One region of the Atlantibacter sp. genome, then DNA from elsewhere that is predicted to be linked to it. Evidence: riboswitches for the same ligand, from Rfam matches in the RefSeq annotation. Region 1 holds a riboswitch; each other region holds the start of a gene.

Evidence for each region. A riboswitch is a leader RNA that binds a small molecule or an ion and turns the genes downstream of it on or off. The one in region 1 is predicted to bind thiamine pyrophosphate.
Region 2: another riboswitch for thiamine pyrophosphate. It lies ahead of thiM (hydroxyethylthiazole kinase); the one in region 1 lies ahead of thiC (phosphomethylpyrimidine synthase ThiC).
Region 3: another riboswitch for thiamine pyrophosphate. It lies ahead of thiB (thiamine ABC transporter substrate binding subunit); the one in region 1 lies ahead of thiC (phosphomethylpyrimidine synthase ThiC).

What each region holds. Positions count from the first base shown of each region.
Region 1 covers NZ_DAMBQK010000037.1:20,966-25,158, reverse strand. The annotation lists gene hemE (uroporphyrinogen decarboxylase) at 1-78, opposite strand, end outside; gene nudC (NAD(+) diphosphatase) at 114-890, opposite strand; gene rsd (sigma D regulator) at 991-1,494, shown strand; TPP riboswitch at 1,563-1,672, shown strand; gene thiC (phosphomethylpyrimidine synthase ThiC) at 1,790-3,688, shown strand; gene thiE (thiamine phosphate synthase) at 3,688-4,193, shown strand, end outside.
Region 2 covers NZ_DAMBQK010000001.1:270,198-274,390, forward strand. The annotation lists gene RT120_RS01250 (carbon starvation protein A) at 1-1,565, shown strand, start outside; TPP riboswitch at 1,675-1,771, shown strand; gene thiM (hydroxyethylthiazole kinase) at 1,806-2,594, shown strand; gene thiD (bifunctional hydroxymethylpyrimidine kinase/phosphomethylpyrimidine kinase) at 2,591-3,391, shown strand; gene fbaB (class I fructose-bisphosphate aldolase) at 3,571-4,193, shown strand, end outside.
Region 3 covers NZ_DAMBQK010000004.1:70,031-74,223, forward strand. The annotation lists gene thiQ (thiamine ABC transporter ATP-binding protein ThiQ) at 1-60, opposite strand, end outside; gene thiP (thiamine/thiamine pyrophosphate ABC transporter permease ThiP) at 44-1,654, opposite strand; gene thiB (thiamine ABC transporter substrate binding subunit) at 1,630-2,613, opposite strand; TPP riboswitch at 2,646-2,745, opposite strand; gene sgrR (HTH-type transcriptional regulator SgrR) at 2,782-4,193, opposite strand, start outside.

The DNA of each region.
Region 1 (4,193 bases):
CATCATCCATACCGGCGTGACGTCTACGGGCTGGCGCAGCAGCGCACGGAGGTAACGATCGTTCTTCAGTTCGGTCATTTTTGCATTTCCTTAAGCGACAAGGGGCCAGTGTATCACGAGCCGTACTCTGCCCGGCACAGCGCCACCGTATCTTCAATTAAGCGGCGGGCAACGGTGCCCGGCGGCGGCAACAGGGGCAAATCGTCAAAGCGATACCAGCCTGCGTCCAGCAATTCTTTGGGGTCGATCTTCAGCTCACCGCTGTGGTATTCCGCCATAAACGCGGTCATCAGCGACTGCGGGAAAGGCCAGGGCTGTGAAGTCACGTAACGCAAGTTCTTCACGGTGATCCCGCTCTCCTCCATCACTTCCCGCGCCACCGCCTGTTCCAGGGTTTCGCCCACTTCGACAAAACCGGCTAACACGGTATACAAGCCGTTGCGGTGACGGGTGTGTTGAGCCAGCAGGATTTTATCCTGGTGGCGAATTGCCACAATGATGCAAGGGGAAATTTGCGGGTAATATCGCTGACGGCAGTGATGACACAGCATCGCCCATTCGGTTTTGCTGGGATGCATCTCATGGCCGCAGTAGCCGCAGAATTTGTGGGCACGATAAAAATCCGCTAATTGCACCCCTCTGCCCGCCAGTTGAAACAGCCCGGCGTCGAGATCGATGACCTGGCGAACCGAGCCCATATCCTGGCGTTTGGCCTGGCGGACCAGCCACACCGGCTCGCCTTGCCACTCACCAATTTGCGCCGCCATTTGTCCGGTCAGGCCGAAATTTTCTGCATTACCGTGAGGCAACTCTCCCTTTGGTAACCATAATTTTTGTTCATGGCTGACTATCCACCAGCCATGGTCTATTTTTTGTAATAGCCGTTCCATAATCGGTTGCACTACCTCAGCTTCGCTGGCATGTTGTTAACATTATTTTTACATTTTTGGGTTGTTGGACAATTAAATTTTATATCTTACGGAGTCAATCATGCTAAATCAGCTGAAGAGCCTGACAGAGCGCGTCGGTGGTAGTAACGAACTGGTCGATTACTGGCTGAATGCCCGCAACCACCTGTTGGTCTCCTATTACAAATTAGTGGGCATTAAACCGGGAAAAGAAGCGGTTACCGCGTTAGATGAAAAAGCGCTGGATGATTTTTGCCACGCTCTGGTGGATTATCTGTCCGCGGGTCATTTCAATATTTATGAGCGCATCACCAGCGAAATGGAAGGCACTAACCCGCTGTTAGCCGCCACTCAAATCTACCCCCTTCTGGAAGCGAATACCCAGGAAATTATGGATTATTACGATACCCACCTGGAAAGTGCTATCGACCATGATAACTGCCTGGAATTCCAGACTGCGCTGTCGGATATCGGCGAAGCGATGGCCTCGCGTTTCGCGCTGGAAGACAAGCTTATCGTTCTGGCGTTTGATAACAATCTGAAAGAAAGCGCCAACGATGACACCGCGGTTGCACGTCCGGCTTGAACTCCGGATCGTTAACGCGTAGTTTATTTATGCCCTTGATTGCTTACGGTCACCGCCGGTAATCAAGGTTTTTCTTGTCGGAGTGCCCAGTGCGCAAGCACGGGCTGAGACCGTTAATTCGGGATCCGCGGAACCTGATCAGGTTAATACCTGCGAAGGGAACAAGAGTAATTCAGCATAGACCTGCGCCGTGGCGCACCGTTTTTAACGGGCTGCCGCACCTTAAACGCTCAGGTTTTGTTACTCCCTCCGTTGTTCTGACAAGCCCTTTCCTGCTGATTAACTGGAACGCGCTATGTCTGTTACTACTAAACCCAACCGTCGCGAAACCCGCGCACAGGCCCAACACTTTATCGATACCCTGGAAGGCACCGCTTTCCCGAATTCGTCACGCATCTACCTTGCAGGCTCATGTGACGACATCCGGGTGCCAATGCGTGAAATCCAGCTCAGCCCGACGCTGACGGGCGGCAACCAGGATGCACCGCGCTATGAACCTAATGAGCCGGTGCCGGTATATGACACGTCCGGTCCTTATGGCGACCCGGCTGTGCAGATTGACGTCCACGCCGGTCTTGGCAAGCTGCGTAGCCGCTGGATTGCCGAACGCAACGACACCGAATCCCTGGCCTCCTTAAGCTCCACCTATACCCGCGAACGCCTGGCGGATGAAGGGCTGGATGCGCTGCGTTTTACCGGCCTGTTAACGCCGCAACGCGCCAAAGCAGGCCGCCGCGTGACGCAACTGCACTACGCGCGTCAGGGCATCGTGACGCCGGAAATGGAGTTTATCGCTATCCGTGAAAACATGGGCCGGGAACGCATTCGCACCGCCGTACTGCGCCAGCAGCATCCGGGCGTCGGTTTTGGCGCACAGTTGCCGGACAACATCACGCCGGAGTTTGTCCGGGATGAAGTGGCCGCCGGGCGCGCCATTATCCCTGCCAACATCAACCACCCGGAACTGGAACCGATGATTATCGGGCGCAATTTCCTGGTGAAAGTGAATGCCAATATCGGCAACTCCGCCGTGACCTCCTCTATTGAAGAAGAAGTGGAAAAACTGGTCTGGGCCACACGCTGGGGCGCGGACACGGTAATGGACCTCTCCACGGGCCGCTATATTCACGAAACGCGCGAATGGATCCTGCGTAACAGCCCGGTGCCGATCGGTACGGTGCCGATTTACCAGGCGCTGGAGAAAGTGAACGGCATCGCCGAAAACCTCAACTGGGAGATGTTCCGCGACACGCTGATTGAGCAGGCCGAACAGGGCGTGGATTATTTCACCATCCACGCGGGCGTACTGCTGCGCTATGTGCCGATGACCGCCAGGCGCCTGACCGGGATTGTCTCGCGCGGCGGCTCGATCATGGCGAAGTGGTGCCTCTCCCATCATCAGGAGAATTTCTTGTATCAGCATTTCCGCGAGATCTGCGAAATCTGCGCCGCTTATGACGTCTCGCTCTCGCTGGGCGACGGCCTGCGTCCTGGCTCAATTCAGGATGCCAACGACGAAGCGCAGTTTGCCGAGCTGCATACTCTGGGCGAGCTAACCAAAATCGCCTGGGAATACGATGTGCAGGTGATGATTGAAGGCCCGGGCCACGTGCCGATGCAGATGATCCGCCGCAATATGACCGAAGAGCTGGAGCACTGCCACGAAGCGCCGTTCTATACTCTGGGTCCACTGACCACCGATATCGCACCGGGCTACGACCATTTCACCTCAGGCATTGGCGCGGCAATGATCGGCTGGTTCGGCTGCGCGATGCTGTGCTACGTCACGCCGAAAGAGCATCTCGGCTTGCCCAACAAAGAAGACGTTAAGCAGGGGCTGATAACCTATAAAATCGCCGCCCACGCTGCCGACCTCGCCAAAGGCCATCCCGGCGCGCAGATCCGCGATAACGCCATGTCGAAAGCGCGCTTCGAATTCCGCTGGGAAGATCAGTTTAACCTGGCGCTGGACCCGTTTACCGCCCGCGCCTGGCACGATGAAACCCTGCCGCAGGAGTCCGGCAAAGTCGCCCACTTCTGCTCGATGTGCGGTCCGAAATTCTGCTCGATGAAAATCACCCAGGAAGTGCGCGACTACGCGGCGGCGCAGGAGCGGGAGGCGGGCCTCAGCGATATGGCGAATAACTTCCGCGCCCGGGGCGGCGAAATTTATCTGCGTCAGGAGGAAGCGTAATGGTTCAGCCACTGTTTCCGTCGGTGCCAAAACGGCTGGGTTTATACCCGGTCGTGGATAGCGTCGAGTGGATAGCTCGTCTGCTTGACGCGGGCGTCCGCACCTTACAGTTGCGCATCAAAGATAAGCAAGACGAAGAGGTCGAAGGCGACATTATTGACGCCATCGCGTTAGGCCATCGCTATCAGGCGAGACTGTTTATCAATGACTACTGGCGGTTGGCGGTTAAGCACCAGGTGTACGGCGTGCATCTGGGCCAGGAAGATCTGGAAACCACCGATCTTGAGGCGATTCGCGCCGCCGGTTTACGGCTTGGCGTTTCTACCCATGATGATATGGAAATCGACATCGCGCTGAAGGCGCAGCCCTCTTATATCGCCCTCGGGCACGTGTTCCCTACCCAAACCAAGCAGATGCCCTCCTCCCCGCAGGGCCTCGAACAACTGGCCGCCCACGTTCAGCGGCTGGGGGATTACCCGACGGTCGCCATCGGCGGTATATCGCT
Region 2 (4,193 bases), on a different contig from region 1:
CCCAGTACGGTTATTTCCCTGGGTTCCTGTGGCTGCTGGTGGGCTGCGTGGTGGGCGGCGCGGTACACGATACCGTGGTGCTGTTCGCCTCCATGAAGCATCAGGGCAAATCCCTGTCTGAAGTGGCGAAATCCGAGCTTGGCCCGGTTGCGGGCTGGTGTACGGGCCTGGCGATGCTGTTTATCATCACCATCACGATGGCGGGGCTCTCCATGGTGGTGGTTCATGCTCTGGAGCGTAACCCGTGGGGCACCTTCGCGGTGTTTATGACTATCCCTGTCGCGATTGGTGTTGGCCTGTGGGAGCGTTTCACCGGTAGCATGCGTGGCGCGACCTGGGTCGGTATTCTGGTGATTTTCGGCTGTGTGATCGCCGGGCCGTACATCCAGGCTTCTGCGTTTGGCGAATGGCTGAGCCTGAAAGCCTCAACCGTCAGCCTGGTGCTGCCGTTCTACGCCTTCTTCGCCACCGCATTGCCGGTCTGGATGCTGTTAACCCCGCGCGGTTACCTGTCCAGCTTTATGAAAATCGGCGTGTTTGGCGCGCTGGTGATTGGCGTGGTGTTTATTAACCCGGAAATCCAGTTCCCGGCGGTGACGCAGTTCATCCACGGTAACGGTCCGGTGCTGGCCGGTCCGGTCTGGCCGTTTATCTCCATCACCATCGCCTGTGGCGCGATCTCTGGTTTCCATGCGTTTATCGGTTCCGGCACCACGCCGAAACAGATCGACAAATGGAATGATATCCTGCCGGTCGCGTTCGGTGCCATGTGCGCTGAATGCGTGGTGGGCGTCATGGCCCTGATCGCCGCTACCGCGCTGCATCCGGCGGACTACTTCGCCATCAACTCCGCGCCGCAGGTGTTTGCCGGTCTGGGTATGGATGTGGTTAACCTGCCGAAACTGAGCGAAGAAATTGGTCTGGATTTATACGGGCGTACCGGCGGGGCAGTAACCCTGGCGGTAGGCATGGCGGACATTTTTACCCGCATTCCGTGGTTCAGCAATCTGGCGTCTTACTTCTTCCAGTTTGTGGTGATGTTCGAAGCGGTATTTATCCTCACGGCGGTTGACTCCGGTACCCGCGTGGCGCGCTATTTGCTGCAAGATTTCTTCGGCGACCTGTGGGCTCCGCTGAAACGCACCAACTGGATGCCTGGCGCGATTGGTTGCAGCATCGTTGCCTGCTTACTGTGGGGCTACCTACTGAATTCCGGCGATATCAACTCCGTCTGGGCGCTGTTTGGCGTCTCTAACCAGCTGATGGCGTCGATTGGCCTGATGATTGGCGCGACCATCATCATGCGGATGTCGAAAAAACGCTGGTATGCGCTGACCTGCCTGGTACCGCTCTCCTACCTGTACATCACCGTAAACTACGCGGCGTACTGGATGGTGAAAAACGTCTATTTCAACTCTGCGGCCAAAGGCTTCAACATCTTCAACGGCACGATTTCCATCATTATGGTGGTGCTGGGGCTGGTGATTATGATTTCCTCTATCCAACGCTGGATTGTGCTGTGGCGCGCCCGCGCGCAGCCGGAGCCGGTTGAAGCGCTGTCCTGATTACTATGAAAACGAAAAGCCAGGGGAAACTCTGGCTTTTTCTTTTGCCGCTCACGCCCCGTCCGCGCAAGGCTTGCTTTTGAAAAGGCGCTTCCTTATCCTTCATGCGTAACTTGACTCGGGGTGCCCTTCTTTGTGAAGGCTGAGAAATACCCGTACCACCTGATCTGGATAATGCCAGCGTAGGGAAGTCAGATACCTGCCGGGTATCCCTTCTTCACAGCCTGGCAGGAGCGAAACATGCAACCTGACCTGCTTTCCCCCGCGCATACCGCGCACGTCGCCAGCCTGCTGGCCGCACATTCGCCACTCGTTCACTGTCTTACCAATCAAGTCGTGCAGTCTTTTACTGCCAACGTGCTGCTCGCCGTAGGCGCGTCCCCCGCTATGGTGGTGGATCACGAAGAAGCGCTGGCGTTTAGCGCCATTGCCGATGCGCTGCTGATCAATATCGGCACGCTGACCCGGGAACAGGCGCTGGCGATGCGGGCGGCGATTGACGGCGCTAACCGCGCGGGCAAACCCTGGACGCTCGACCCGGTTGCCGTAGGCCCGCTGGCGTTTCGCAGCCGCTTTGCCCGGGAGATCCTCGCTCAGAAACCTGCGGCTATCCGCGGTAACGCTTCGGAAATCCTCGCGCTGGCGGGTAATGGCGCAGGCGGGCGCGGCGTGGATACCACCCAGGGTGCGCAGGAAGCGTTAAGCGCGGCCTGCGAACTGGCCCGGCAAACCGGGGCGATAGTGGCGGTGACCGGCGAGGTGGATTACGTCACTGATGGCGAGCGTACCCTGGCGGTTACCGGCGGCGACCCGCTGATGACGCGAGTGGTAGGCACCGGCTGCGCCTTATCGGCGGTGGTCGCCACAGCCTGCGCCTTGCCGGGTTCGCGGCTGGACAACGTCGCGGCGTCCTGCGGAATTTTCGCCCAGGCCGGCAAGCGGGCGGCTACGCAATGCCAGGGGCCGGGCAGCTTTCCGGCCGCTTTTCTCGACGCGCTGTCTCTCCTGCACAAGGAGGCGGCACGATGAAACGCATTAACGCATTGACCATTGCCGGTACCGATCCCAGCGGCGGCGCGGGTATCCAGGCAGATTTAAAAACCTTTTCCGCGCTGGGCGCTTATGGCGCGACGGTGATCACCGCGCTGGTGGCGCAAAACACCTGCGGCGTGCAGTCGGTTTGTCGCATTGAGCCGCATTTCGTGGCGGCGCAGCTTGATTCCGTGTTCAGCGATTTACGTATTGATACCGTGAAAATCGGCATGCTGGCGGAAACGGATATCGTCGATGCCGTGGCCGAACGGCTGACGCATTATCGGGTTGCCAATGTGGTGCTGGACACGGTGATGCTGGCGAAGAGCGGGGATCCGCTGCTGTCGCCATCGGCGGTGGCGACCCTGCGTGAGCGGCTATTGCCCCACGTCGCGCTGATCACGCCAAACTTACCCGAAGCCGCCGCGCTGCTGGATACGCCCCATGCCCGCAACGAGCAGGAGATGCACCATCAGGGTGAAGCGCTGCTGGCACTCGGCTGTGAAGCGGTGCTGATGAAAGGCGGTCATCTCGACGACCCGGAAAGCCCCGACTGGCTGTTTACCCGCGATAGTGCAACACGCTTTACCGCGCCGCGCATCGCCACTAAAAACACCCACGGCACCGGCTGTACGTTGTCGGCGGCGCTGGCGGCGTTGCGCCCGCGCCATCAAAACTGGGCGGATACGGTGGTGGAAGCCAAAGCCTGGCTGTCGGCGGCGCTGGCGGCGGCGGACTCGCTGGAAGTGGGACAGGGCATCGGCCCGGTTCATCATTTTCACGCCTGGTGGTAATGCGCTTCATCTAAGTGATTGCCGTTAAGGTAGTTTTTCATTCTGTGAGCTGAAAGGATACAGGCGAAAACTGCGCCAGATGGTGGAAAATTACCCGTTTGCGTATCAGACTTAGTGCTGCCCGCGCCCTTGCGGGCATGGAACTTCTCACCTCACAGAGGACCTTACGGGAGCGTATTATGACTGATATTGCGCAGTTGCTTGGCAAAGAGGCCGATAGCCTGTTACAGCATCGTTGTATGACCATTCCGGCAGACAATCTTTACCTGCCCGGTGCGGATTATGTCGACCGAGTGATGGTTGACAACAACCGCCCGCCTGCGGTGCTGCGAAACATGCAAACCCTCTACAACACCGGGCGGCTGGCAGGGACGGGTTACCTGTCTATTCTGCCGGTTGACCAGGGCGTAGAGCATTCGGCAGGCGCCTCGTTTGCTGCCAACCCGCTCTATTTCGATCCGAAGAACATCGTTGAACTGGCGATTGAAGCGGGCTGTAACTGTGTTGCGTCAACCTATGGCGTGCTGGCCTCGGTGTCGCGCCGCTATGCCCACCGCATTCCGTTTTTGGTGAAGCTTAACCACAACGAAACCCTGAGCTACCCGAATACCTATGACCAGACGCTGTACGCCAGCGTCGAACAGGCTTTTAATCTCGGCGCGGTTGCCGTCGGCGCAACCATCTATTTTGGCTCTGAAGCGTCGCGTCGCCAGATTGAAGAAATTTCGGCGGCGTTTGAACGTGCTCATGAACTGGGTATGGTGACGGTGCTGTGGGCCTATCTGCGTAACGCCGGCTTCAA
Region 3 (4,193 bases), on a different contig from region 1:
AAACGAAAAACGCATCGGCAGATGGTGGTAAAGCCAGGTTACATCAGTGAGCGTTAGCATGTCGTCCCGCCAGTTTTTCAATGACCGTAAAAAGCGCAAAGCAGAGTAACAGCAGCAGCAGCGCGGTCACCGCGCCGTCGTCGCTGCGATATGCGCCAATCTGCTGGTACAGGTAATAAGGCAGCGTGCGGAAGTTATCATTACCGAACAGCGCCACCACCCCGAAATCGCCAATCGACAACACGCTGGCAAAGGCCATCGCCTGGGCGATCGGTTTTTTCAGCGCCCGCAGTTCGATAATCTTCAGGCGGTTCAGTCCCTGAATATCCAGCGACTGGCACAGCGGCCCGTAACGCAACGCGATGTCGCGCATCGGGTTATCCAGCACTTTCTGGGCATAGGGCACCGCCATCAGTGCGTTAGTGAAAATCACGATGCCGTCCGCCGATTCCGGCAATCCGATGGTGTTATTGAGCAGCAGGAAGAAACCCGTCGCCAGCACAATGCCCGGCATGGCCAGAATCAACATGCCGCTAAGCTCCAGGCTTTGCGCCGCCAGCCGCCGCTGGCGCAGATACAGTTCGCGCCCGCTCCACAGCAACATCATGGTCAGCGTCACGCACAGCAGCCCGGCGCCCAGCGCGATGCGCAGCGAGGTCCAGAGCGCATCCCAGAGAATGGGTTGCGATAGCACCCGCAGGATGTCGCCCTGCAGGCCGTCAATGATTACCGCCATCAGCGGCGGCAGCATCAGGATCAGCGCCAGGCCGATCAGCAGCCCATCGGTCAGCTTGCTGCGCCAGCTATCCTGCGGATCGCGCCAGCCGTGGATTTGATTAACGCCCGGCGCAATGGCTTTGCCTAAGCGCTGGCTCAGCAGTACCAGCCCCAGACAGCAGGTCATCTGGATCAGCGCCAGCAGTGCGGCGCGCGCCGGATCGTAATCGAAACTCAGTGCCTGGTAGATGGCCAGTTCGATGGTGGTCGCCTGCGGCCCGCCGCCCAGCGAGAGTACCGTGGCGAAGCTGGCGAAGCAGAGCATAAAGATCAGCGCCGCCACCGATGGCAATTGGCGGCGGATCCACGGCCACTCCACCAGCCGGAAAAAGTGCCCGCCGCGCATACCCAGTTGGGCGGCAATCTGGCGCTGTTCGCCGGGGATTTGCTCAAGGGTTTGTAGCAGCAGACGGGTCGCCATCGGCATATTAAAGAACACATGGGCCAGCAAAATGCCCTGTAAGCCGTACGGGGAGAAGGTCCACTCCAGGCCCAGTTTAGCCCACAGCGCCGCCAGCCAGCCGGTGCGCCCGTAAACGCTGAGCAGGCCGAAAACCGCCACCAGCACCGGCAGAATTAACGTCATCGCGCACAGGCGTAGCAGCGCCTGGCGGCCAGGAAAACGCCGCCGGTACAGGGCGCGGGCAAGGGGAATGGCGGGGATAACCGACAGCAGCGCGGACAGCAGCGCCTGCCAGAATGAGAAGCGCACCACATGCCAGAGATAGCTGTCCTGCCAGAAGCCTGCGCCATCCGTTTGCGGTGCGTTGAACCACAGCGCGCTAAAGGCCGCCAGCGCCACCGCCACCATGATCAGCGCGGCGATGACACCCGGCCACAGCCAGCCCGGAATTAGCGACTGACGGCGCGCAGCCATGTATTAATCCAGTTTGCGCGCTGGGACGCGACTTCCTGCGGCGTGAACTGCAAGGTGGTTTGCGGTTTGGTGAGCAGCTCAAAGCCCTGCGGCAGGGCGACGTCTGTGACCGGATACATCCAGTTGCCGGTGGCGATGGTGTTCTGGAACGCTGGTGAGACCATAAAGGTCAGGAACTTTTGCGCCAGTTCCGGCTGCTTGCTGCTGGCCAGACGCCCGGCGACTTCCACCTGCAAGTAGTGTCCTTCGCTGAAGTTGGCGGCGGCGTATTGATCCTTTTTCTCTTCGATGATGTGGTACGCCGGAGAGGTGGTATAGCTCAGCACCAGATCGCTTTCGCCTTTCTGGAACAGGCCATAGGCTTCGCTCCAGCCTTTAGTGACCGTGACGGTTTTCGCCGCCAGCTTTTTCCAGGCATCCGGCGCGTTATCGCCATACACTTTTTGCATCCACAGCAGCAGGCCCAGGCCCGGCGTACTGGTACGCGGGTCCTGGTAAATCACCCGCCATTTCTGGTCGCTTTCCACCAGCTCCTTCAGGCTTTTCGGCGGGTTCGCCAGTTTGGTTTTGTCGTACACAAATGCGAAATAGCCGTAATCAAACGGCACGAAGGTGTCATTTTGCCAGCCACCCGGCACGTTTACGGTATCGCTTTTTACGTCGCTTTTGGCGAACAGGCCGGTTTGGGTTGCCGCTTCCAGCAAGTTGTTGTCCAGCCCGAGGATCACATCGGCTTTGCTGTTTTTGCCTTCCATCCTCAGACGATTCAGCAGCGAGACGCCGTCTTCCAGCGCCACGAACTTGAGTTCGCAGCCGCACTCTTTTTCAAACGCGGCTTTGACTTTCGGGCCTGGGCCCCAGTCAGCAGAGAAAGAGTCGTAGGTATACACGGTAAGCGCAGGCTTCGCGAAAACCGGAGCGGCCGCGAGGGCCAGTAATGGGAGAAATTTTTTGAACACTTTGCACCTCAAAAGGAAGTGGCAAAGGATTTTGAGCAGGCAGCCTCAAATCCCTTCGCCGGCGTTATCCGGATCAGGTTCGACGGGTATTATCTCAGCGCGCAGTTTGCTGCGGCACCCCGTTGAGAACGAACTGTATTGTAATGATTTAATAAATGTTTAAAAGGATTATGGCTCCGGCGGCGCAAACCAGGCGGATTTAAAATCAAACCAGCCGAGGGTGTTCATCCGCACACCGCGCATACTGCGCTGGCCCTGGATCATCAGCCAGTGGTGGATCAGCGGCAAAATGGCCTGTTGCTCAAGCAGTTGCTGGCACCACGCCGCATGATTCAGTTCGCCTGCCTGCCAGCGTTGCGCATCCACCTGCCAGTCGACAGGCACGCAGTGCTGCATCAGCGGCGTTTCAAACAGATGCGCGAACAGGGAAAACTCCAGCGGCAGGGTGAAGTTGGCGCTGTTCAGCCAGATATCGCTGACAATTTCTCCCCGATGCCACTCATCGTAGTCCACTTCCTCGATCACCAGCCTGACGTGGTGCTCCGCCAGAATGGACGACATGATCTCGGCGATCACCCGGTGTTCGATATGTTCGCGATAAAAAGTCAGCGTCAGGGTTTCCAGCCCGGCAGGTTTCTCACTGGCGGTGGAGGGGTGGGTGTGGTGCCAGCGCGGCAGCAGACCGTATGCCGGGAACCAGTAGCGCTGGTGCTGTTCGCTGGCCCGCCACAGCACATTCACTGGCGACAGCACGTGGCTGAGCCAGTTTTTCACCTGCGGCAGTGCGCCGCGCGGGGAGCGCTGGTCGTAAAGCAAATAGTAGCAGCCCTCTTCGAGGCGGCTTTCCACCGCTTTTTCCTCGCCTTCGGCAGAAGATTCCAGATGCACGCCGCTGCTCAGTTCATCCCCGAGATCCGGCAGCACCCAGAAATTGACTTCGTCGATCAGCGCCCGGTAGCCGAAGTAATCATCAAAGGCGTGGATCTTAAGCTGGTTGTTATTGTTGCGCACCACGGCGTAGGGGCCAGTGCCCACCGGGCGGCTGGAGAAGTTATTCATCGACGGCCATTCGCGCGGCAGGATCATCGCCGCGACGCTGCCCATCAGCCACGGCAGCCAGCGATCCGGCTGGGCGAGATGAATATCCAGCGTCCAGGCGGTAGGGGATTCGATCCGGGTGATATGGGCATACAGCGGCAAGGTATTGATGCGCTGTAGCGAGCTAATCACATCCAGCATATCCAGCTCGCGGCCATGATGAAAATGAATGCCGGGCCGCAAAAAGAAACGCCAGTGCAGCGGGCCAAGCTGTTGCCAGTGGTGGGCGATATCGGCTTCGATTTCCCCATTTTCCTCATTTATGCGCGTCAGGCCGCTAAAGATCTGCCGGACGATATGGGTCTCTGAACGGCGGAGCGCGCTGCCCGGAAGCAGGTTTTTTAATGGCCGATAATAGAGGATGCGTAAGATATGGCGCCCCTGGCGGAAGCTGCGTCCGAGGTGGGAAATCAGCATCTGGCGTACGGCGGCTTTATCGCCAACGATCTGCACCAGTTGATCGATGCGATCCTGCTCCAGCA